Regions from separate parts of the Pantoea sp. LMR881 genome, predicted to be linked through region 3. Evidence: predicted binding sites of a transcription regulator. Region 3 holds the regulator's gene; each other region holds the start of a gene.
The links. Region 3 encodes CRP, which controls carbon source genes, mostly activating them, when cyclic AMP is high. Its sites were predicted from a motif close to ATGTGANNNNNNTCACAT; they were not measured.
Positions count from the first base shown of each region.

Region 1: the regulator CRP is predicted to act here: its motif matches at 5,666-5,683, upstream of O3W44_RS03990 (sugar transporter).
Region 2: the regulator CRP is predicted to act here: its motif matches at 2,947-2,964, upstream of focA (formate transporter FocA).

Region 1 is NZ_JAPVOK010000002.1:465,379-473,559, reverse strand. It holds gene O3W44_RS04020 (substrate-binding domain-containing protein) at 1-238, opposite strand, end outside; gene O3W44_RS04015 (LacI family DNA-binding transcriptional regulator) at 235-555, opposite strand; gene O3W44_RS04010 (glucose PTS transporter subunit IIA) at 590-2,494, opposite strand; gene O3W44_RS04005 (TetR/AcrR family transcriptional regulator) at 2,897-3,547, opposite strand; gene bhsA (multiple stress resistance protein BhsA) at 3,844-4,101, shown strand; gene bhsA (multiple stress resistance protein BhsA) at 4,123-4,380, shown strand; gene O3W44_RS03990 (sugar transporter) at 4,428-5,612, opposite strand; gene cybB (cytochrome b561) at 5,787-6,329, opposite strand; gene O3W44_RS03980 (hypothetical protein) at 6,488-6,700, opposite strand; partial or broken gene O3W44_RS03975 (MFS transporter) at 6,869-8,120, opposite strand.
Region 2 is NZ_JAPVOK010000002.1:1,008,796-1,016,976, forward strand. It holds gene serC (3-phosphoserine/phosphohydroxythreonine transaminase) at 1-567, opposite strand, end outside; partial or broken gene ycaO (30S ribosomal protein S12 methylthiotransferase accessory factor YcaO) at 877-2,639, shown strand; gene focA (formate transporter FocA) at 3,021-3,881, shown strand; gene pflB (formate C-acetyltransferase) at 3,952-6,234, shown strand; gene pflA (pyruvate formate lyase 1-activating protein) at 6,400-7,140, shown strand; gene O3W44_RS06630 (MFS transporter) at 7,202-8,181, opposite strand, start outside.
Region 3 is NZ_JAPVOK010000002.1:2,625,956-2,634,136, forward strand. It holds gene argD (bifunctional acetylornithine/succinyldiaminopimelate transaminase) at 1-929, shown strand, start outside; gene O3W44_RS14115 (hypothetical protein) at 1,508-1,765, shown strand; partial or broken gene O3W44_RS14120 (YccS/YhfK family putative transporter) at 1,888-3,964, opposite strand; gene crp (cAMP-activated global transcriptional regulator CRP) at 4,017-4,649, opposite strand; gene O3W44_RS14130 (OsmC family protein) at 4,954-5,361, shown strand; gene O3W44_RS14135 (LysR substrate-binding domain-containing protein) at 5,337-6,263, opposite strand; gene O3W44_RS14140 (MFS transporter) at 6,438-7,628, shown strand; gene O3W44_RS14145 (amidohydrolase) at 7,644-8,087, shown strand; gene O3W44_RS14150 (M20 metallopeptidase family protein) at 8,111-8,181, shown strand, end outside.

The DNA.
Region 1 (8,181 bases), 2.2 Mb from region 3:
GAATATAAGCGATTCTTTTATGTCCCTGGCTGAACAGGTAATCCATCATGCTTTCAGCACCACGATAATGATCGATAAAGATGGCGCGATCGGCATGCCCCGTTAATTTATGATTTAGCACGATTACCGGAACCGGACTTTCAGCGACGATTTTTTCTAATTGCGCGCTGCTCATATGGCGCGGATAAACCATGACCCCGGCGCATTTCATCCGCACCAGAAAATCGATAGCGTTCATCTCTTCTTCTGCGGAATTTTGCCGTCGGCGAAAATTAAGCGGCGATCGTGCTCTTCACAAAACTTTGCTGCGTTATAAACCAGCGTCGAAAAAAAAGGCCCGTTATAAACATCGTTGGTTATCACCAGACCAATCATGTTGGTTTTTTGCGTGGCCAGCTGCTGCGCCAGCAGATTAGGTCGATAGCCGGTTTCTTCAATGGCTTTATACACCAGTGCTTTGATCTCCTCCCTGACGATATTTTTACCGTTTAATACACGAGACACCGTCGATTTGGACACGCCGGCGCTTCGTGCGACATCAAGCATTGTAACCATTACATCCTCGCTTTAAGGAACCCCGGCAACACGGCTAGCTTATCGACATTACCGGCGCGCCTGATGCCACCGACCCGCTATTAACGTGTCTGGTCATCTGATAATCCTCGCTGTTCATCACTAAAAATGGTGTTGTTAAATCATAACCAGATTCAACAATCGCCTGTCTGTGAAACTGAATTAGCGGCGTCCCGGCTGTGACTTTATCCCCAACCTTTACCAGGGTAGAAAAATATTGCCCGCCTAATTTTACCGTATCCAGACCCACATGAATGAGTAATTCCGCACCGTTGCCACAGAGCAAACCCACAGCATGATGGCTTTCTACCGTGGTAGCAACCTCTGCGTCACAGGGGGAAACAATGATGTCATCCTCAGGTAGAATAGCAATCCCGTCACCCAACAGACCGCCGGAAAAGCTTTCATCCTTAACCTCAGATAAAGGCAACACCTTGCCTGCGACCGGGCTGTTCAACATTAAAGCCAGGGCATATTTAGTTACCTGCGTCATCGCGGTCTGAGAAGGGGCGGTTACGTCATCCTTATCTGAGGGACGTGTCTCTTCCTGCTTCGTTAGCGGCTCTTTGAAGCCCACAAGGAAAACCAGAACAAGGGTGACCACAATGGTCGTCGCTACGCCTGTCAGTTCGCCGATGAAAGACATAGGATTTTCAGGGCTGATAGCATTCACAATCGTCAGCAGGCCCGGTAAACCGGCATAGGCATAATAATAACTGCCAAAAAGGCTGGTAACCACAGCGCCGATGGTGCCGCCGATACATCCGCAAATAAAAGGCTTTTTAAGCTTCAGCGTCACGCCATAGATCGCGGGCTCGGTGATGCCAAATACGCCGGTCAGCCCCGCCGAGTAAGCCACCGTTTTGAAACCGCGCTGCTTTGCTTTTAAGGCGCAGGCAAAGGCTGCGGCCATTTGTCCCACTACCGCCATGGTCTGGAAAGCCTGAAATGAATCACGGCCATGCATATCGAAGTTCGCCATAACCACTGGCGTAATTCCCCAGTGAACGCCGAAAATAACAATTACCTGCCAAAAGCCGCCAATTACCGCCGCCGCCAGCGCAGGTGCGGTCTCGAACAGCCAGTTGTAGCCCATGGCAATCGCGTTGGCGAGACCTGAAGTAACCGGACCGATAATTACCAGCGTCAGTGGCACCACGATCACGGCACAGATAAGCGGAGTAAAAAGCGGAGCCACAACCTGCGGCAATATCCTTTCCACAAAGCGTTCCAGATAAGAAAGGGCTAAAACCAAAAAAAGCGGCGGTAAAACCGAGGAGGTATATACCGTCTCGGACAAAGGAAGAGAGAAAAAGGTCACGGCCTTTCCCTGCGCTATTTGCATCGCGAGGGTTGCCCAGTCGGGATTTATCAGGGCGCAGCAGCAAAACAGGGCGATGAACGTATTACATTTGAAAAACTTAGCGGCAGTGATAGCGATAAAAACTGGCAGGAAGGCAAAAGGCGTCCAGGAAATAAAGTTCAGGATACTGAATGCCCCGGTCTGCTGAAACGCGGGGAGAAAATAGTTAACGGTAATCAATATCCCTTGCAGAATACCTGCCGCCGCAAGGACATAAATAATGGGAGCAAAGACAGCGGACATGGTAGCAATAACGGTATCGAGAATACGCTTCTTCTCACCGCTATGTTGGAGCTTATCGGGATCGACGATTGCGGCAAGCGCCTCATAAACATCCGCAACGTGGGTTCCGATAACCACTTGAAACTGACCGCCGCTGAGCACAACGGTAATAACGCCTGGCAGCTGTTTAATATTTTCGCTTGCATTTGCAGGTACTTCTTTAAGCACCAGGCGGAGCCGGGTTGCACAACGTGAGAAACTAATTAAGTTGGTTTCACCACCTGTTTCTCTAAGAATATCAGCTGCTAATCTGGAATAATCTCTTGTCTTGCCCATTCTCACTCCCTGCCGTCTGAATTAAGAAACCGGTTTCAGCCTAACAGCGCAAAGGAGGTCTGCAACCGGTTTCATAAAGAAGTGTGGCAGTTATCGCAATTTTCTTGCATGAACCAGAATGGGGGAAGACCAATATTCCGGCGCCGAACATGTTTAAAAATCATACAGAGTTATCTTTCGAACCAAACGCGAGCGGACAAAAAATGCCCGCGCATGATTGCCTGGGATTGTGTCGGGAAGTGCCTGGAATAATGAAAGAGATTCTGGCGATGGCGGGAAGCGTCGTGCCAATCGTAAGGCGGGACAAAGAATATCCACGAGCGGTAAAAAAAGCCGCAACGTTACCCGTTGCGGCGTACTTAAAAGGTCAACTTACAAACATTACGGAATATCCGCTCTGTTTCAGTCTTTCTGCTGACACAATCCAGTCAACGTTGGCCACATCGCCATGAGCGTATCGATAATGCTGTCCAGGTCTTCGCGCGCAGCACCTTCACGGGCGCGGACTGACATACCTTGCAGCATACAGGCGAGATAACATGCAAGTGCGTCGATATTTACCGCAGATGATAACTCGTGGCGCTGCATACGCGCGGTTAAAAAGGCTTTCAGCGTGATTTCCTGTGACTGATGTTGCTGTTGCAGCATCGTTGCGATCTCGCCTGACGAGGCAGCAAGTGCCGAAGAGGTGCAAATAAAAAAGCAGCCAGAGGGTGAATTGCGATCGGTAAAGCAGGCTGCCGTCGCACGAAAGTAGCCTTCCACGGCTTTATCAACTGATAGATCGTCGTTGTTCAGTGCCGCTTCACGATATGCACTGAATTTTTCGATGTATCGTTCCATGGCGGCACGAAACAAGCCTTCTTTATTCACAAACTCTGCATAGAGCGTGGGGGCCTTTGCGCCAGTAGCGGCGACTAAATCGGCCAGTGAAGTGCCTTCGTAACCATGCGTCCAAAAAAGGGTCAGGGCTTTATCAAGTGCGGCTTCCCGGTCAAAGACTTTTGGGCGTCCCCGGCATTTCTTCACATCACACACATTTTGCTGGCTCATAGACCCTCACTGACTGAAAAACATTCCATTAAATTACCGATCACTAATTAAATATGCAAGCAACGGCGTAAAGGCTTTGTCAATGCATTGCCATTTTGTGCGTTAGGGCAGCGTCATCGCCTCTATGGTTAAGAGCAAACAGGCGCTGAAGCCCATACTCACGCCACTTTGCGATTAAAATAATGCTCGTTAATTAAATATTGACTCCGAACGCGATCAGGTTCTATCATTTATTTAACGGTCGTTAATTAAATGGCGACAACCGCTTTCTAACCTAATTTACCCGTGAGAATTTTATGAAAAACATCAAACTTGCCATCGCCGCCGTTGCGCTTTCAGCGTTAACTTTTGGTTCTTATGCCGCTGAACAGGTTTCCAGCGATCCGCTGAACCAACAGCCTGTTGGCACCATCTCGGTTCAGGGCGGTAGCAACCTGGATTCTGTAGAAGCACAACTGAATGCTAAAGCTGACGCCGCCGGTGCTAAATCATTCCGTATTACTTCAACAACCGGTCAGAACAAATTGCACGGCACTGCTGTGATTTATCAATAATTGAGCGAGAAGGATTGAATGATGAAAAAGGTAAAAATGGTATTACTCGCTGCGCTACTCAGCAGCGTCTCATTGACATCGACGGCAGCAGAGTTGGTTGGCAGCGCGCCAGTGGATCAGCAAAAAGTGGGTGTGATTAGCGCAACCGGCAGCACCAGTCTGGCGTCGCTGGAGCAGCAACTGTCAGAAAAGGCCAGTGACCTGGGCGCAAAGTCTTTCCGCATCACTTCGACCTCTGGCAACAACAACCTGCATGGCACCGCAGTCATCTATAAATAAGATGTTAAACAGGCTTCAGATAAAGCCGCTTATCTGAAGCCTTTTGATTAACTGTTTGAACGCAGTTGCGGATAGCGACGGAATATATAGACGCACCACATCAGCGCCACCAGCCCAATCATGCCACCGACATTGCCAACATCGGCCATCTTCAGATGCAAACTGACCTGATTCCCCAACAGCGCACCTGCGCCAATGCCAATGTTATAGATACCTGACATCAATGACATCGCGACATCTGTCGCATCCGGTGCCAGCGACAACACCCGCACCTGCATAGCCAGGCCAATCATCATCATTGACATGCCCCAGATCACGCACAATGTCGAAATCGCAGCAGGGCGTACCGCAGCAAAAATCAGCAAACCCATGCAAAGTGTGATCAGGGCAATCGCGGAAATTAACAGCCCGGACGGGAATTTGTTGCCCAGCGAACTGAACAGAATACTGCCCAGAATACCCGCCGATCCGAACAACAGCAGCAGTAACGTCGTAAAGTTTTCACCTGAATCAGCGACAACCTGCATGAACGGTTCGATATAGCTGTAAGCGGTGTAATGCGCCGTCACGACAAGGGTGACCAGCAAATACATACTGACCAGCGCCGGTCGACGAAACAGCATGGGCACACTGCTGAGCGATCCGGTGTGCTCACTGGGCAAGCGCGGCAGAATGCGCGCCAGCATAATCATCAGCACCAGCGCAGACAGGCCAATCATGCCAAAGGTTGTGCGCCAGCCAAGATACTGACCAACGACGCGCCCGATTGGTACGCCTAACACCATCGCTAAGGCCGTGCCTGTCGCTAACATACTCAGGGCCTGCGTTTTCTTACCTGCAGGCGCAACGCGAATGGCCAGTGACGCGGTAATTGACCAGAACACAGCGTGCGCCAGCGCAATGCCAATACGCGACACGATCAGTGAAGTGAAATCCCACGCGAAGGAAGAAAGCACATGGCTGGCAACAAAAATGATAAACAGCACCGTCAGCAACAGGCGTCGTTCAATGTTTCGCGTCATCAGCATCAGCGGCAGGGAAAGCAGGGCAACCACCCATGCATAAATCGTTAGCATGATACCGACATCAGCCGTCTTCATTGAAAAATCAGCAGCAATGTCAGACAGCAGGCCCACGGGTACAAATTCAGTGGTGTTAAAAACAAACGCGGCAATAGCCAGCAGCACCACGCGCAGCCAGGCCGTTTTACGTGAAACAGTAGTTGATTGCATGAAAAGTCAGTTAGTCAGAACAGCGAAACAGAGGGTGTAAAGAGACCCAGCGAAAGTGACCTGCGTCACAAATTACTCACTATTGTGGATGAAGAATCGGGATTGGGAAACCTGTTAAGGCGAATTTATCATTGAATATTTTTTATCGCCCTCACAGCGGGCGATAGCCTGAGGTTATTGACCGCGCTGGCGACCAGGCATCATGCGTAACAGCGTATTGTCTTTTAAAAAATAGTGATGAAACAACGCAGCCACGGCGTGTAATCCAGTCAGCCAGTAACCCAGCGGTGCCAGGGTTTTATGCCACCCGGTAAAGGCTTTCGCCAGGTCAGCATCAGGCGTATTTGCTACTGGCATGGAAAAACCAAACAGCCACCAGTCCCGGCCCCATAGATAGCGTGAAGCGATCCCCATTAGCGGCAAAGAAATAAACAGGGCATAAATGAGCGTGTGGGTTAAATGCGCCAGACCTGTTTGCCAGCGCGGTGCAGCCGGTAAAATAGCCGGACTGCGATGGCGCGTGCGCAGTAACAACCGTGACAGCATTAAAACCAATACCATCGTCCCCGCAGTGAAATGCGTGACGATCAGCGTATAACCCTGCCACGAACCGCGCTGGGCAAAACCGCGCAGCTCAATGGCGGCGTACGCCAGAGCGACCAGAAAGAAAGTCAGCCAGTGTAGCTTAATCTGTGAAGCCGCAAATTTTTCCCGCACAGGCAATCCCTACAGTAAGAATCAGGATGGCTAACATAGCGGATTTTTTTCAAAAAGCTTAACGAATTGGCGCAACGCAATAAAGTTTAGCCCGTCGCAGCGGGCAGGTCATTATCAGAGCGTGGATGAGTCAGTCAGGTCCACACTATTCTGAGGGGTCAGGTTTTTTTTACCGTCACAGGACAACACCGGTCACATCCCAGGGCAGTGGAATAGTATTTTCGCGCTTGCTGAATGGCCGCCGTCGCAGTGTAGAAGCTGCCTAAAAACAGCCTGGTCTCTTGAGAAGGTAAATATTTGCAGCCAGCAGCGTGAACAACATGGTTATCGTTGTAACCTGAAATTTTATTGACGTAATAGTAGATCGCCATGGTTTATCCTCATTGCTGTGAAATCAAAAATTACATTTATCGTTGGAATGGAAACGATTATAGCGGGGAATGAGGGATTTTGTTTTGCATGGTACTGATAAAGCAACAGGTTACTGTCTCGCGCGCTAAAACGGGCGCCACGGCACCCGTAAAAAGGATTAAGCCGTGCTACAGTTTTCGCCGTTGTAAACGCCACGCCACGCCTAAGGCAAGCAGCAACAATGCGGCAATAAACAGCGTGATACCAGTCCAGCCATAGCGGTGCCAGAAGAGGCCGCCTGACGTACCGGCAACGCTTGACCCCAGATAATAGCTGAACAGGTAAAGTGAAGATGCCTGTCCTTTCGCACGCCGTGCCCGGGGCCAATCCAGCCGCTGGCGACGGAATGGGCCGCAAAGAAGCCTGCTGTGAAAAGCATCATGCCGGGCAAAATAAACCAAACTGAGTTCAACGCGGTGATCAGCAAGCCAGCCAACATAGTGGCGGTTGCGCCAACGATCACCGGGCCGCGACCTAATTTGCTGGTTAACGCGCCCGCTTTCGGTGAACTCCAGGAACCGGTCAGATAGACAACAGATAACAAGCCGACAATCGCCTGGCTGAGATGCCAGGGGCAGCCATCAGACGATAGCCGATGTAATTGAACAGCGTGACAAAAGCCCCCATCAGTAAAAAGCCTTCGGCAAACAGCAGCGGCAATCCCCGATCGCGCCAGTGAAGACGAAAGTTAATGATCAGGCTGCGTGGGCGCAGTGACGCCGGGCGAAAATGTTGCGAGGCAGGAAGAATTTTCCAGAACATCAAGGCCGAAGCCAGGGCAAAGCAGCCGATTGTTGCTATCGCAATACGCCAGGAGAAGAAATCAGTTAATACGCCGCTGAGGAGCCTTCCGCTCATGCCGCCAATGGAATTTCCACTGATGTATAGCCCCATTGAAAAGGCGATAACGCTGGGGTGAATCTCTTCGCTAAGGTAGGTCATTCCTACGGCAGCCACACCGCTTAACGACAGGCCCGTTAAGGCACGCATCAATAAAATGCCATTCCAGCTGGTCATTGCGGCTGAAAGCAAGGTGCAGATTGCGGCCAGCATTAACGCAGTGACCATCACCGATTTGCGACCAATAGCGTCTGAAAGCGGGCCAGTGACCAGCAGACCTAATGCCATCAGGCCAGTGGAAATCGAGAGAGAGATACTGCTCGCAGCTGGTGAAACGCCAAATTGCTGAGAAAGAACCGGCAAAATGGGCTGAACGCAGTAAAGCAGAGCGAAAGTTGCAAGGCCCGCAGAGAAAAGGGCCAGCGTGACGCGCATGAATTGCGGTGTACCCCGTTTAATCCAGTCTGAAGATGAAGCAGAAGCGGGCCCCTTTGACAGCGCGTCATCGTCGGGTATCACAGCCTGAGAAGAGCGGCTCACGAGGATTCCTTATTGAAGAGAAGAGATAACCACTCTAGAAAAAGGGAATTAGGTTGTCTAA
Region 2 (8,181 bases), 1.6 Mb from region 3:
ACCGTAACGACTGACATCAACAGGACGGGATAGAATGGTTGAGGAGAAATCCGCCACTACAACCTTATTACCGAAGTCGGGTTGATCGTTAATGGCAATGCCGTCAATGGTTTCGTTAGGACAATAATGAATATAAGCTGCCTCGTCGCTGACATCCCAGTCGCGCATTGGCAAAATGGCTCGTTTGCCATCAAGCGTGGTCTTTACGTCCAGCGTGCGGGGTAAGCAATACTTCTCCGCCTCTTTTATCGCGCTGTGTGCCCAGTAGCCGCCATCAATATAATCAGCGGTGGTTACGCTACCCAGCAAGTTACCCGGTACAGCAGCGAATTGCGCACGCGCGCCGCCATGACAGAATAAAACTTTGTAATTAGCCGGTATTTTTAGCAGATCACGAAAGTCCTGTTCGGCTTCTTCCGCTACCTGAATAAATTCCTTGCTGCGGTGACTGATCTCCATTACGGAGGTGCCCAGGCCATGCCAGTTTGTCAGTTCTTGTTCTGCACGACGGAGCACTTCTACCGGTAGCATCGCGGGCCCGGAGCTAAAATTATAAATTTGTGTCATTTCCCTCACCACTGTCATATAGAACGGTTATGAATAACGTATCGGTTTTATCACTGCGTCTCGGCGGCTGCAATCACAAATCAGGTCGCGATCACATTTTCTGAATCTGCCGCCCGGCAGGTTATGTTACGAATGCATAACGTCCTGAAATTTTGTAACGCATCTTCCGTGAAACGTTTTTCGGGCCGGGCTGACAGAAAAAGCGTGCAGAACAGCCAACAGAAATTTATTGCACCTTAATAGCGAACAGGCAGCAAAATCCGTATGATTGCGCGCTTTACGCACACCTATAACAGAGAGAGCGGCACCATGACGCAAACTTTTATCCAGGCAAAGATGCCGCACTGGAAGACTCCATCGCACGCTTCCAGCATAAACTGCAGGAGCTTGGTTTTAATATTGAAGAAGCCTCCTGGCTAAACCCTGTTCCGCACGTCTGGTCAGTGCATATTCGTGACCGTGACTGCCCCCTTTGTTTCACTAACGGCAAAGGTGCCAGCAAAAAAGCGGCCCTGGCTTCAGCGTTAGGCGAATATTTCGAACGTCTCTCAACTAACTATTTCTTTGCTGATTTTTGGTTAGGCAATGCGATTGCCAAAGGTGACTTTGTTCATTATCCCAATGAAAAATGGTTCCCGTTACCGGCAGACGGTGCTTTACCCGAAGGGATCCTTGATGCGCGCCTTCGTGCCTTTTACGATCCGGACAATGCACTTACCGCTGCGGAGTTAGTGGATCTTCAGTCTGGCAACAGCAAGCGCGGTATTTGCGCCCTGCCGTTTACGCGCCAGTCAGATCAGCAGACGGTTTACATTCCAATGAATATCATTGGCAATCTGTACGTTTCTAATGGCATGTCGGCGGGTAATACGGCTAACGAAGCTCGTGTGCAGGGGCTTTCTGAAGTTTTTGAGCGTTATATCAAAAACCGAATCATTGCAGAAGCAATCAGCCTTCCTGCCATTCCCGAAGCTGTGATGCAGCGTTATCCTGGCGTGGTTGAAGCTATCGCTCGCCTGGAAGATGAAGGTTTTCCGATTTTTGCATACGATGCCTCATTAGGCGGGAAATATCCGGTTATTTGCGTCGTACTGTTTAATCCAGCAAACGGCACCTGTTTTGCTTCGTTCGGTGCGCATCCTGATTTTGGTGTGGCGCTCGAGCGTACCGTTACTGAATTACTTCAGGGTCGCAGCCTGAAAGATTTAGACGTCTTCACACCGCCAACGTTTGATGATGAAGAAGTGGCTGAACATGCCAACCTCGAAACGCATTTTATCGATTCCAGCGGCTTGATCTCCTGGGATTTGTTTAAAGAAACAGCTGACTACGCCTTTGTTGACTGGAAGTTTGACGGGACAACAGAGCAAGAATTTGACACGCTGATGGCCATTTTCCGTGCGGAAGGTCAGGACGTTTATATCGCCGATTACGAACATCTTGGCGTCTATGCTTGCCGTATCATCGTGCCTGGCATGTCTGATATTTACCCGGCAGAAGATTTAATGCTTGCCAATAACAGCATGGGGGCAGGCATCCGTGAAACCTTATTAGCACTGCCGGAAAGCAACTGGGATTCAGAAAAATATCTGGATTTGATTACACAGCTTGACGATGAAGGCTTCGATGATTTCACCCGTGTACGGGAATTGCTCGGCCTGGCAACAGGCAAAGACAACGGTTGGTACACGCTGCGTATTGGCGAGCTTAAAGCAATGCTGGCGCTCGCCGGTGGTGATTTAGATCAGGCACTGATTTGGACCGAATGGACAATGGAATTCAACAGCTCCATTTTCAGTCCAGAGCGTGCTAATTACTACCGTTGCCTGCAAACACTTCTGCTGTTGTCAATGGAAGATGAGCGCGATCCCTTGCAATATCATCACGCCTTTATGCGTATGTATGGTGCCAACGCTGTGGAAGCCGCTTCTGCAGCTATAAGTGGCGAAGCGCCATTTTACGGCCTGCAATCCGTTGACAGTGATTTAAAGGCTTTTCCTGCGCATCAGGCACTGCTTGCGGCTTATGAAAAATTGCAAAATGCCAAACGCCGTTACTGGCAAGAAAAATAAAATTTAGTGGTTTCAATTAAAAAGTGTGATTAAACACCGCTCAGAGGCACAGCTAAAATTCTGTGCCTTTTTTTGACTTTATAAATCAGTTAAATAATCTCAACTTTAAAAAAGGCGCTACACTCAATTATCATTTTATTTAACATTCAATGCCAAATTTCAACGTAACCAACATTCTTTATAAACACTCAAAAAAACCAGTTAAAAATTTAATGCATTTTTTAAAAAAATTTAAACCTTGTTTTTCAGTTATTTAAATCAATTAAGCTTATTAGTTCTCCTTCTTATGGCTTCATGCTTTCGTCAAATATGATCTATATCAATTCCTGAGCCCTACTCCTTTGTTAGTATTTTTACAGACAACTCCTGGAGATAGTTAGTGTGAAAGCTGACAACCCTTTTAATTTATTATTACCGGCTGCAATGGCAAAAGTTGCTGAAGATGCCGGTGTTTATAAAGCGACTAAACATCCTTTCACAACCTTCTTTTTGGCCATTACGGCCGGTGTTTTTATTTCAATTGCGTTTGTTTTCTATATCACCGCGACCACAGGCAGTGGCGTCATGCCATTTGGTGTGGCGAAACTCATCGGCGGCATCTGTTTTTCACTCGGTTTAATGCTGGTTGTGGTCTGCGGCGCAGATCTTTTTACATCTACAGTCTTGATTGTGGTGGCAAAAGCAAGCGGACGCATTAGTTGGGGACAACTGGCGCGTAACTGGCTCAACGTCTATCTCGGTAATTTATGTGGCGCATTGTTTTTTGTCGCATTGATGTGGTTTGCAGGCGAACACATGCTCGCGAACGGCGCGTGGGGCTTAAATGTTTTACAAACAGCAGACCATAAAATGCATCACACTTTTATTCAGGCCGTTTGTCTCGGTATCCTGGCCAATTTAATGGTATGCCTGGCAGTGTGGATGAGCTATTCCGGTCGTACCTTGACAGATAAATTAGTGGTGATGATTCTGCCGGTCGCGATGTTCGTCGCCAGTGGTTTTGAGCACAGTATCGCCAATATGTTTCTGATCCCCTTTGCAATCGTTATTCGTGATTTTTCCGGCCCGGAATTCTGGCAGGCCACCGGCACTAGCGCAGCGCAATTTCAGACGCTCTCTGTTAATAACTTCATTTTCGACAACCTGATCCCTGTCACTCTGGGCAACATTATCGGGGGTGGATTACTGGTCGGGTTGACTTACTGGGTTATCTATTTACGTGGTAGTGACTCAGCGCATTAACCGTTTTGGATGGCGCAACAGTCACTTTGCGCCTGAATGCAAAAGTCTTCTTAGATAAGGCAGGTATATTATGACCGAACTTAATGCAAAACTGGCTTCGGCCTGGGAAGGATTCGCTGAGGGTGAATGGAAAAACAGTGTCAACGTACGTGATTTCATCCAGAAAAACTACACACCTTATGAAGGTGATGAATCTTTCCTGGCAGGTGCAACCGACGCAACCACTCAACTTTGGGAAAGCGTACTGGAAGGCATTAAAATCGAGAACCGCACGCACGCACCCGTTGATTTCGATACCGACCTTGCTTCGACAATTACTTCCCATGATGCGGGTTATATCAATAAGTCTCTTGAAAAGATCGTTGGACTCCAGACTGAAGCACCATTAAAGCGCGCTATTATTCCTTTTGGCGGCATTAAAATGGTGGAAGGATCGTGTAAGGTTTATGGGCGTGAACTCGATCCAGCCCTGAAAAAAGTGTTTACCGAATACCGCAAAACGCATAATCAGGGCGTGTTTGACGTCTATACACCGGATATCCTGCGCTGCCGTAAGTCGGGTGTTCTGACCGGTTTGCCTGATGCCTATGGTCGTGGTCGTATTATCGGCGACTATCGTCGCGTTGCGCTCTATGGCATCGACTATTTGATGGCTGATAAATTCGCGCAGTTTGCTTCATTACAGAACGATCTGGAAAATGGCGTAAACCTCGAAGCAACGATTCGTTTACGTGAAGAGATTTCCGATCAGCATCACGCGCTGGGCCAGATCAAAGAGATGGCAGCAAAATATGGACACGACATCTCAGGCCCTGCGACTAACGCAACCGAAGCCGTTCAGTGGACATATTATGGCTATCTGGCCGCGGTTAAATCACAAAACGGCGCAGCAATGTCGTTTGGCCGGGTTTCTACTTTCCTTGATATTTACATTGAACGCGATCTTAAAGCCGGTAAGCTGAATGAAGAGCAGGCGCAAGAACTGATCGACCATTTAGTCATGAAGCTGCGTATGGTGCGCTTCCTGCGTACGCCAGAATATGATGAATTATTCTCTGGTGACCCTATCTGGGCAACTGAATCCTTAGCCGGTATGGGTGTAGATGGCCGGACGCTGGTCAGTAAAAGCACCTTCCGTTTCCTGAATACGCTTTACACGATGGGCCCCTCGCCGGAACCCAACATGACCATTTTGTGGTCAGAAAAATTGCCGGTTAACTTCAAAAAATATGCGGCAAAAGTGTCCATCGATACCTCATCATTACAATATGAAAATGATGATCTGATGCGTCCCGACTTTGACAATGACGACTATGCCATTGCCTGTTGCGTCAGCCCGATGATTGTCGGTAAACAGATGCAATTCTTCGGGGCTCGTGCCAACCTGGCTAAAACTCTGCTGTACGCAATTAACGGTGGCGTTGATGAAAAACTGAAAATGCAGGTTGGTCCGAAAGGCGACAAAATCACTGATGACGTGCTGGATTTTGACGTGGTTATGGAGCGCCTTGATCATTTCATGGATTGGTTAGCTAAACAGTACGTAACCTCGCTGAATATCATTCACTATATGCATGATAAATACAGCTACGAAGCGTCACTGATGGCGTTACACGATCGTGATGTTTATCGCACCATGGCATGTGGTATTGCCGGCCTGTCTGTGGCAGCCGACTCGCTCTCTGCGATTAAATACGCAAAAGTAAAACCGATTCGTGACGAAGATGGCCTGGCTGTTGATTTCGACATCGAAGGTGAGTATCCACAGTTCGGCAATAACGATGCCCGGGTAGATAACCTCGCGTGTGATTTAGTTGAACGTTTCATGAAGAAAATTCAGAAACTGACAACCTATCGCAACGCCGTGCCAACTCAGTCAGTGCTGACTATCACGTCGAACGTGGTATACGGCAAAAAAACCGGTAATACACCTGATGGACGTCGCGCGGGTGCACCGTTTGGCCCGGGAGCAAACCCAATGCATGGTCGCGATCAAAAAGGTGCGGTGGCCTCTCTTACCTCTGTCGCGAAACTGCCTTTTGCTTACGCTAAAGACGGCATTTCCTACACCTTCTCTATCGTGCCAAACGCATTAGGCAAAGATGACAACGTGCGTAAGGCTAACCTGGCAGGTTTGATGGACGGTTATTTCCATCATGAAAACAATATTGAAGGTGGTCAGCATCTCAACGTGAACGTCATGAATCGCGACATGTTATTAGATGCAATGGAACATCCAGAGAAATACCCGCAGTTAACGATCCGCGTCTCTGGTTATGCTGTGCGCTTCAATTCGTTAACAAAAGAACAGCAGCAGGATGTGATAACCCGAACCTTCACGCAGTCGCTTTAACCGTGGCTGCCTGACGAAGTACAAAGGCTCCTTCGGGAGCCTTTAATCCAGAAGTCTGCTTTGGCTGTTATCTGTTTCAGGCCACAACCAAAATAGATTTTATGCTTCAAGCACAACGCAGATTGTGCTGCTCGCTGCGGCGGGCTTACCTGGAGATACATCGCTATGTCAATCACCGGTCGTATCCACTCATTCGAATCCTGCGGAACCGTTGATGGTCCCGGCATCCGTTTCATTACCTTTTTTCAGGGCTGCCTGATGCGCTGCATGTATTGCCATAATCGTGATACATGGGACACGCACGGCGGCAAAGAGATCACCGTCGAGGCCTTAATGGCAGACGTGCTTTCCTATCGACACTTCATGAACGCATCGGGCGGCGGCGTAACGGCGTCGGGTGGCGAAGCCATCTTGCAGGCTGAGTTTGTTCGTGACTGGTTCCGAGCCTGTAAAGCAGAAGGAATTCATACTTGTCTGGACACTAACGGCTTCGTGCGTCGCTACGATCCGGTGATTGATGAGCTACTTGAAGTCACGGATTTAGTCATGCTCGATCTCAAGCAGATGAACGATGATATTCATCAAATTCTGGTTGGCGTGTCAAATCATCGGACGCTGGATTTTGCCCGCTATTTGCAGAAAAAAGGCAAACGTACTTGGATACGTTTTGTGGTGGTTCCGGGCTATTCCGATGACGACGACTCGGCACACCGCCTGGGTGAGTTCACTAAAGATATGGATAACATCGAGAAAATTGAGCTGCTGCCCTACCATGAGCTGGGCAAGCATAAATGGATGGCGATGGGCGAAGAGTACAAACTGGACGGTGTGCATCCCCCTTCAAAAGAGACGATGGAGCGGGTGAAAAACATCCTGGCGGGTTATGGTCACAACGTGATGTATTAATCTGCACGCGCAGTAAAAAAGGGAGCTTATCGCTCCCTTTTTATGTTTACAGCCCCTGTAATCAGGCGTGTGCCACAGGCGTCGCCTGCTGATCGGCTTTGCGCAATAGCATAACCAGATAAACTAACGCCACCGCAGCAATCATCACAAACAGCAACCTGTCAGAATAATTCTGCATCAACATCGCTGTCATACCTGGGCCTGCAAGACTGCCCACGGTATAGCTCATCAATAAAGCCTGATTCATCGCGACCAGCTCATGGTGCGCTACCGTTTCACATGCCCATGACATCGCCACAGGATAGAGCGTGAAACCCGCCAGCCCTAAAACAAACAGTGCCGGAGCCATCGCGGCATTAGCCAACATCGCCATCGCACCGAGAATCACCACAAAGACCTGTACACGCAGCACCAGCATACGGCCAAAGCGATCAGCCAGGCGACCAACCGGCCATTGCCCGACAATGCCTGCACTGACTAACAGCGCCATCCAGTAACCGACATTCGCATCGCTCATTCCCTGATGTGACAGATAAAGCGGCATCAGGCCATACAGTGAACCCAATAAAATGCCGGAAATAATGCAGCCGTTGACGCCCAGGCGCGAACTGCGACGACGCAGCATTGGCCAGATACGCCCAGGCGCAGCTTCAGATGATTCGCTTGCTGAAGAGACGCGAGTAAACACCAGCGGCAGTACTGCACAGATCACCAGCGCCGTGACCCAGGGGATCACACTCAAAACATCTGTTGAGACCTTACTCACCAGCAATTGTCCAGCTACCGTGCCGAGGTAGTAAACAATCATATAAGCCGCAAGCAGTTGACCACGATTACGGACAGTGCCGCTACAAAGCAGTGCACTTTCCACCACTACCCACATCAGCGCACAGCCAGTGCCGGCAATAAAGCGCAGCGTGGTCCACGCCCAGAAGCCGTCAAACAGCACCAGGCAAACGGTGGCCGCTGCGAATAATGACGTAGCCAGATAGTAGCTGCGGTTAAATCCATAATGCTTAATGAACCATCCTGCCAACAGCG
Region 3 (8,181 bases):
TTGCGGAGCGCGTATTTTTCGCTAACTCAGGCGCAGAAGCCAACGAAGCCGCATTCAAACTGGCGCGTTATTATGCTTATAAACGTCATAGTCCGTTTAAAAGTAAAATCATCGCTTTCCACAACGCTTTTCATGGCCGCACGCTGTTTACGGTCTCGGTCGGCGGACAGCCAAAATATTCCGATGGCTTTGGTCCGAAGCCAGCGGACATCGTACATGTTCCCTTTAACGATCTTGATGCCGTCAAAGCGGTGATTGACGATCATACCTGCGCCATTGTGGTTGAGCCGATTCAGGGCGAAGGTGGCGTGATGCCCGCAACGCAGGAATTTATGCAAGGCCTGCGCGAGCTTTGCGATCAGCATCAGGCGCTGCTGGTGCTGGATGAAGTGCAAAGCGGTATGGGACGCAGTGGTAAACTGTTCGCTTATGAACATTATGGCGTGACACCAGACATTTTGACTTCAGCCAAAGCCCTGGGCGGCGGCTTCCCGGTGAGCGCAATGCTGACCACTCAGGACATTGCTTCAACGATGACACCTGGCGTACACGGCACCACCTATGGCGGCAATCCGCTGGCCTGTGCCATTGCGGAAACTGCGCTGGATATCATCAACACGCCTGAAGTGCTGGAAGGCGTTGAAACCCGTCGTCAGCAATATGTGGAAGCGTTAAAAGCCATTGATGCGAAGTATGATCTGTTCGCCGATATTCGTGGTAAAGGCTTACTGATTGGTGCTGCGCTGAAGCCACAGCATGCAGGTAAAGCACGTGACATCCTCAACGCCGCAGCGGCGGAAGGGGTAATGATTTTAGTCGCTGGCACGGATGTGATCCGTTTTGCGCCTTCTCTGGTGATTGAGCCAGGCGATATCGAGGAAGGCATGGCAAGATTTGCTGCCGCAATAGATGCCGTGCTGAAGGCATAAATTCATTCCGCCATTTATTTTCTCTGACGGGTTATCTCTTGTAACCCGTCAAGAAACCCCTGCAAAACCCCACCTGTTGATTCTTTCGCCGTAGCATTACCCGAATTTCTCCCGGTTATTATCTCTGTTAAGTATTGGGCTTTGACACAGCGGTAGCGGATTTTTCAATTGATAAAACTTATAAAAATATTAACTTTATAAATAGTGTTTAAATGCTAGTGCTAATAAAAGGCGTGCCTCTTTTCTGTTTGTGGTATTGGTCACGGAATATCAAAAACAGATAAAGGTTATTTTGCTTTTTAAACTGTTAATTTTTTGCAAGACTATTCTTTATTTGCTCAGTTTTTAATTTTATCCTCATTGAAATAATTTTGGAAAATGCATAAATTTTATTTGCAAGGTCACTGTTATTTATTGTTATCGATGTGCGTAATAGTTTAGCTTAATGCAAGGCATGCTTTATCACTACCCTACTAATAATTAAGGGTTATATTGTAAGTAAAATCTCATTATCTTTAGAAGAAGGTTTACATGATATGTAAACCGATGGAAATGTCTCTTTTGAAGAGTTCTAATCTTTGCGTGATGAAGCGGATAGAAGCTGGGATCGCGTTCGCGGTGAGATGGGTTCAAACCGGACGCTTGAATCATTTCAAAAATCAATGGACATTGCAATGCATCTGCTATTTTTAAGCATTGAAAAGGTGCGGGATCAGGAAGTAACCGATCCTGGCGAAGCGATGGTTAAAGATGCCGTGTTCGCGCAAACTGAATATCTCAAAGCCGGTGCAGATTTAACATTAAAGATGGTGGCAGTAGGCGATAATACGCCATAATGTTAATTCGAATCAACCTGGATTTAATAATGTTGTAATTCTTCATAGAATAAATCCATTTTTCAATTTTTGTTATTTAAAAGAGTGCGTTTTTTTAAATACGCTCTCATTCACTCTTTAAATTATTCTTTTCTTAGTTTTTTCACCAGCCAGCGGCCATGCTGTGGTCGCTGGTTCCACGCCAGAGACGAAATCGTGTGCATCACGCTCAGGTGTCCCAGAATGCGTTTTACATGTTGCTCAACGATAGTGATCGGCCCTTCATTAAGATTCTCGGGTCCTTCCAGTATATTCGTTTGCGAACCGGGACCATCATATTCCAGCCGTTGCTGACAGCGTTGCAGCGCAATCTCACATGACTGCAAATATTGTTGCGCCAGCGAGGCGGTTAACATGGTGTGCTCGCGTGCCAGAATTGTCATTGCGTTAATATGTTCGACAATAAACTGACTGTGCGTGACCCACATACGCATATCTTTTAAATATTGTGCATTAAAAGCCGGTTCCTGCATCGCCTGGTTAAGTGAGTTAAACAATGCGTTATGGGCCTGATTCACCGTTACGCGCTGATAGGCCAACTTTTCTGGCGACTGTTCAGGGCCAAGTAACATACGCAACGCTTCCTGATAGGTTTCCAGCGCATCATGTGCGTTCTGCCTCAGTAATCCGCTTTGCCACTGCGGCCACAGCCACACCATGCCACCAAAAGCAATCAGACAGCCCATTAGCGTGTCCATCAGGCGGGGCAGCAAAAACTCTGCGCCGTTCAGTGACAAGAGTTGCAGACAGTAAACCGCCGTCACGGTGAAACCGACCATTGACCAGCCGTAAAATTTGCGTGTAAACGCATAGCTGATAAAGGTAATCGCCAGCATGATCAGCAATATGAGCGATTCAGGCACCGCGAAACGCAGTGTGGCGGCGGCGATCACCAGACCGGCAAAAGGTGCCTGCGGCCCGGTGCTGAATACGTACTCGCGTTGCGCTATACCCATTTTGACTGACGAACATAATGGTCATCAGGATCCAGTAAGGTTTAGGAATATTGAAAAACATAGCCAGCGCGCTGCCAAACATCAGCATCACTGCAAAGCGCCCGGCAGTGCGTAGCGCGGCGGATTTTAGTGAGAGATAGCTGCGTAAAGCGGGGATCAGGGGCAGGCGGCGTTGGCGATCGGCCATCAGGTCGCGTTGATACAGCGGCTTGTGCGTACGCAGCACCCGCGCAATGCGGTTAAAATGATAAAGACAGAAATTGCCGACCGGGTTGTCTGGATGCTGACGCGCAATCTTTTCCAGCGCGCCGAGCTGTTTGTCCATTGAAAAGCGATCGGGCAGTTGGTGATACAAAATGTCATCAGCCAGCACGCGTAACCGCGCGGAAATCGTACTGGCGTTCCAGCGAATCACCGCTTCAGCATGGCTTTGCTCCACCAGCTTTTGCACCTCTTCCGGCTGATGCAGGCTGACAGAAATGTGTTCCTGTAAATCCAGCGCCATCTGAAAAGCGCGTTTCAGCCGCTTATGGCTTTCGTCGCCATTCGCTGACAGCATATGCATCTGCTGATAGCAGGTGTTAATCATATCGATCACTTTCTGCTGGCGCGCCAGCAAAGGAGGCAACGCTTTTTCAGGATCGGTAAGCTGGGTTAACAGGGTATATTTTGCATCGCAATAATCTGCCAGCTCGCGGTAAATCAGGCTCAGGCTTTCGCGCATCGGCTGCTCTTTCCACAGCCTGAACCAAAACCAGTTGAATACGCCGTACCACAGCGTACCGCCGATATAGAGCAGTGGCGGCACCCAAATCGGCATATGTCCCATCAAACTCAGAGTAAAAATTGCAGCAATAAGCGCACCCGGCAACAGGCGCCCATGCAGTGGACTGATTTCACCTGTCACACCGAGCAGCAGCGGCATAGCGAACAGAATGGCTGGCAACGGAATGCCCTGCAGCGTCAGCCACTGGATAAGAAAACTGCCGAGTGCGAACAAACTGCCGCCGACAATCAGGCGTTTGAAGAAGCGTTTATGCGGTGTATCCAGACCGGCAATGTTACAACAGGCGGGAACTAACGAGAACAGCAGGCCATTTTGCAGATCGTTAAACAGCCAGCCGAGCGTGACAGGCAGGCACAGCACCAGCGTCTGCCGCAGAGCATAATTGACTTCGGGGTGATAGATGATTCGACGCCACATAGGACAGCAACAATAACGGCGTGATGTTGCCATCACGCCGGAGTGACAGAAATTAGCGGGTGCCGTAAACGACGATGGTTTTGCCGTGTGCGGAGATCAGGTTCTGGTCTTCCAGCATCTTCAAAATACGGCCCACGGTTTCACGTGAGCAACCAACGATCTGGCCAATTTCCTGACGAGTAATTTTAATTTGCATGCCGTCGGGATGCGTCATGGCGTCTGGCTGTTTGGCCAGGTTAAGCAACGTCTGTGCAATGCGGCCAGTAACATCGAGAAATGCAAGGTTACCTACTTTTTCTGACGTTACCTGCAGGCGACGCGCCATTTGCGACGACAGTCGCATCAAAATATCCGGGTTAACCTGGATCAACTGGCGGAATTTCTTGTAAGAAATTTCTGCCACTTCGCACGCGGTTTTAGCACGTACCCAGGCACTGCGTTCCTGACCCTCTTCAAACAGGCCAAGCTCGCCGATAAAATCCCCCTGATTCAGATACGAAAGAATCATCTCTTTGCCTTCTTCATCTTTGATCAGAACCGCGACGGATCCTTTCACGATGTAATAAAGCGTTTCAGCTTTTTCACCTTGGTGAATCAGCGTACTTTTGGAGGGATACTTGTGAATATGGCAATGGGACAAAAACCATTCGAGTGTAGGGTCTGTTTGCGGTTTGCCGAGAACCATTCGCTATTATCCTCTGTTGTAATCGTGCCCAAAATACAGGGGGCAGTTTTCCCTGTCAGGCGATGAAAGCTTCAAGCGTTTTTCCATTCAGGAAATTATTCGGGCTGCATTCGGCGCAGTGCGCATAATTCTTCCCGGCTTCGCCATCGAGTGACGAAAAATATTTTCAGCTCTTTTTGTAGCACAGCTTTTGCCGACTGTCTTCTGTTGTCTCGCTTCAGCAAAGGGCGGATTTCTCTGGATTGCTGTTTATCAGGTGAAAGCGTACTCTGGCGGCAAAACCCCCTATTCTGGAGAAAAAAACATGCAGGCAAGAGTGAAATGGGTGGAAGGTCTGACGTTTCTCGGTGAGTCATCGTCTGGTCATCAGGTATTAATGGACGGTAATTCTGGTGATAAAGCACCAAGTCCGATGGAAATGGTATTGATGGCAGCGGGCGGTTGCAGCGCGATAGATGTGGTATCCATTTTACAAAAAGGGCGTAACGATGTGCGCGACTGCGAGGTAAAGCTTAAGTCAGAACGCCGTGAAGAAGCCCCGCGTATCTTCACGCATATCAATCTGCACTTTATTGTCAGCGGCAAAGATCTGTCGGACAAAGCGGTCGCGCGTGCGGTTGATCTTTCGGCTGATAAGTATTGCTCGGTGGCAATTATGTTGGGCAAAGGCGTGGAAATTACCCACAGCTACGAAGTCGTTGCTACCGCATAACGCCACTCATATTTGTCACAACGTTGCCGTAACAGGTTCAGAAATCGCTGTGAGCTTAAGGTGAGCGGCGATTTTTTTGGCCAGATCACGCCATAATGCGCTTCCGGGATCGCTGACAGATTGAGAATAGTCACTTCACTGCCGAAAGATCGGGCCATCGGCTGCGCCACTACCGCCAGAAAATCAGCTTCCAGCACCAGCCTCAATCCGCAGACTACCGAGTCAGTACGCAACGGTGGCGTTGTCAGGGACGGATAAAAATCCGCCATGTATTCAGAGAGTAACGGATAATATCCCATCTCCGTTTCTGGAATTATCCAACGCTGATCGCGCAGCTGATCAAAACTGCGGACGTGCTGACAGGCATGATCGCGACGCGCAATAACACAGAATGGCACGTTAAACAGCGGTTCGACATGCAGTGCTTCCAGCGGCAAATGAGAACTGAGCGAGCCAATGGCAAAATCTAATATGCCTTCGCGTAAAGGGGTCAGCAGCGTTGAAAGTTGCGCTTCTTTAATCGTAAAGCGCGTGCCGGGATAGTGCTTCTCGTAGCTTTTAATTGCGCCAGGTAAAACGGTAAACGCTAATAAAGAGGAGAGGCCAAATGCAACGGAACCTTGTGAAGAGTGATTGATAACATCAATTTCATCTGTGGCGCGCCGCAATTCTTCGAGAATAAGCTGCGTACGTGAAGCCAATACTTTTCCACTTTCTGTCAACATCACACCTTGTGCACTGCGAATAAATAGCGTGGTGTTTAACGTCTGCTCCAGTTCTTTCAAGGCCCGGCTGATGGCTGGCTGGGACTGATGAAGTGCCCGTGCTGCCGAGCGAATGCTTCCCTGTCGAATAACAGCCTGAAAAACGCGTAACTGTTGCAGCTTGGGCAAATAGGCCATCGCTGTGTCTCCCTGATGCCTTATCGCTATCACTGATAGCAAAATACCATCTTATCTTGGGCCGCTGATTATTTAATGATACGGGAACGTTATAAGTCACTGAATGTTATGTGATTGTGAGAGGTATCACATCTTTTTCCTTTACTTTATCATTCCCAGAGCAACGAGGTTGCGATGACGACACGATCCCGTCCCATGATGATTGCCATGCTTTTTACCGGGTATGTCCTGGTCTATATCGATAAAACGGTAATGGGGTTTGCGTTATTACCCATCGAAAAAGAGTTTGGGCTGAGCACCACCCAGCTTGGTTATATCACCGGTATTTTCTTTCTCGCCTATTCGCTGTTTCAAATCCCGGCAGGTTGGCTTAACGATCGCTTTGGTTACCGGGCGATGACATTTCTTTCGCTTTGTCTGCTGGGGCTGTTTGCTATCTGCTTTGGCCTGATGGGATTCAGCCTGGGACTCCTCATCGTTTTCCGCTTTTTATCAGGCGTAGGGCATTCTGGTTATCCCTGCTCTTGCGCCAAAGCGGTAACCGAAAACTTCGCCGTTGAACAGCGAACTTTTGCACAGTCGATACTGCTCTCATCATCCGGTCTGGCAATGACAGTCGGGCCAGTGATCACCGTCGCGGTGTTGAACATGGCGGGCTGGCGTCACGCCTTTATCGGGCTTGGCCTGCTGGTGATTGTGGTCGCAGCCCTGATCCTGCTGATCTTACCGCGTCAACATTCATCAGCTTCGCAACAGCGCGCCGCCATGCCGTGGTCAGAGATAATCAAAAACCCGCTGGTTATCATGCTGTTTATTGCCATTTTTTGTATCAACATTCCGACCTATGGCTTACTGGCATGGTTGCCCAAGTTTTTGGTTCAGCAGCGGGAGATTCCGGTACATATCTCCGGTTTGATTGTAGGAGCGGGAGGGTTAGGCATCTGGATCTCCTCACTGACCACCGGCTGGCTGGTTGGACGCTATATGCAGGGCCATGAGCATCGGGTGATCAGCCTGAGTGCGTTGCTCAGTGCCGCAGGGATTTGGCTGGTTTACGTCAGTGAAAACGCCTGGGTAATCGGTTTATCGCTGTTTTTTGCCGATATCTTCCTGATGGCGGCTTTCGTTACTGTTTTTACCTTGCCAATGAAGCGGCTGCCGCAGCAGGTGATGGGCGCCACTATTGGTTTAGTGAATACCGGCGGGACGCTAGGCGGTTTTGTTGCGCCGATTGTGATGGGCTATTTACTGGCGTTAACAGGAGATTACAGCGCCGTGTTTCTGTTTCTGGCTGGCGCAATGCTGCTTGCTGGTCTGGTTATTCTGCCAGCCGCCGCTTATCGCGTACAGCCGCAGGCTCACTAACTCAGGGCACTTATTATGCGAGAAAATTTAACGGCGTTACTCGATAAGATTGCGCCACAGGTCATTGCCTGGCGTCGACATCTGCACGCTAATCCAGAACTCTCTTTCCATGAACAACGCACAGCCGACTATATTGCACAGCAGCTCGCGGCAATTAAAGGGCTAAGCATTTCCCGGCCCACGCCCAATAGTGTGGTAGCGGACCTTACCGGCGCTATGCCTGGCCCCTGTTATGCGCTGCGTGCAGATATTGACGCTTTGCCGATTGAGGAGCTTAACGATGAACCGTTCCGCTCGACAAATCCTGGTGTTATGCACGCCTGTGGTCATGATGCACATAGCGCAATGCTGCTGGGCGCAGCCTGGGTACTTAGCCACGTTCAGCCACAGCTCAAAGGATCTGTGCGCTTTATTTTTCAACATGCTGAAGAAGTGCCACCCGGGGTGCACTCGACTTAATCGAGAAGGGTGTTTTGAATGATGTGGCAATGATTTTTGGTCTGCATGTGTTTCCTAATATACCGACCCACTCAATTGGCTTCGCTGAAGGCGT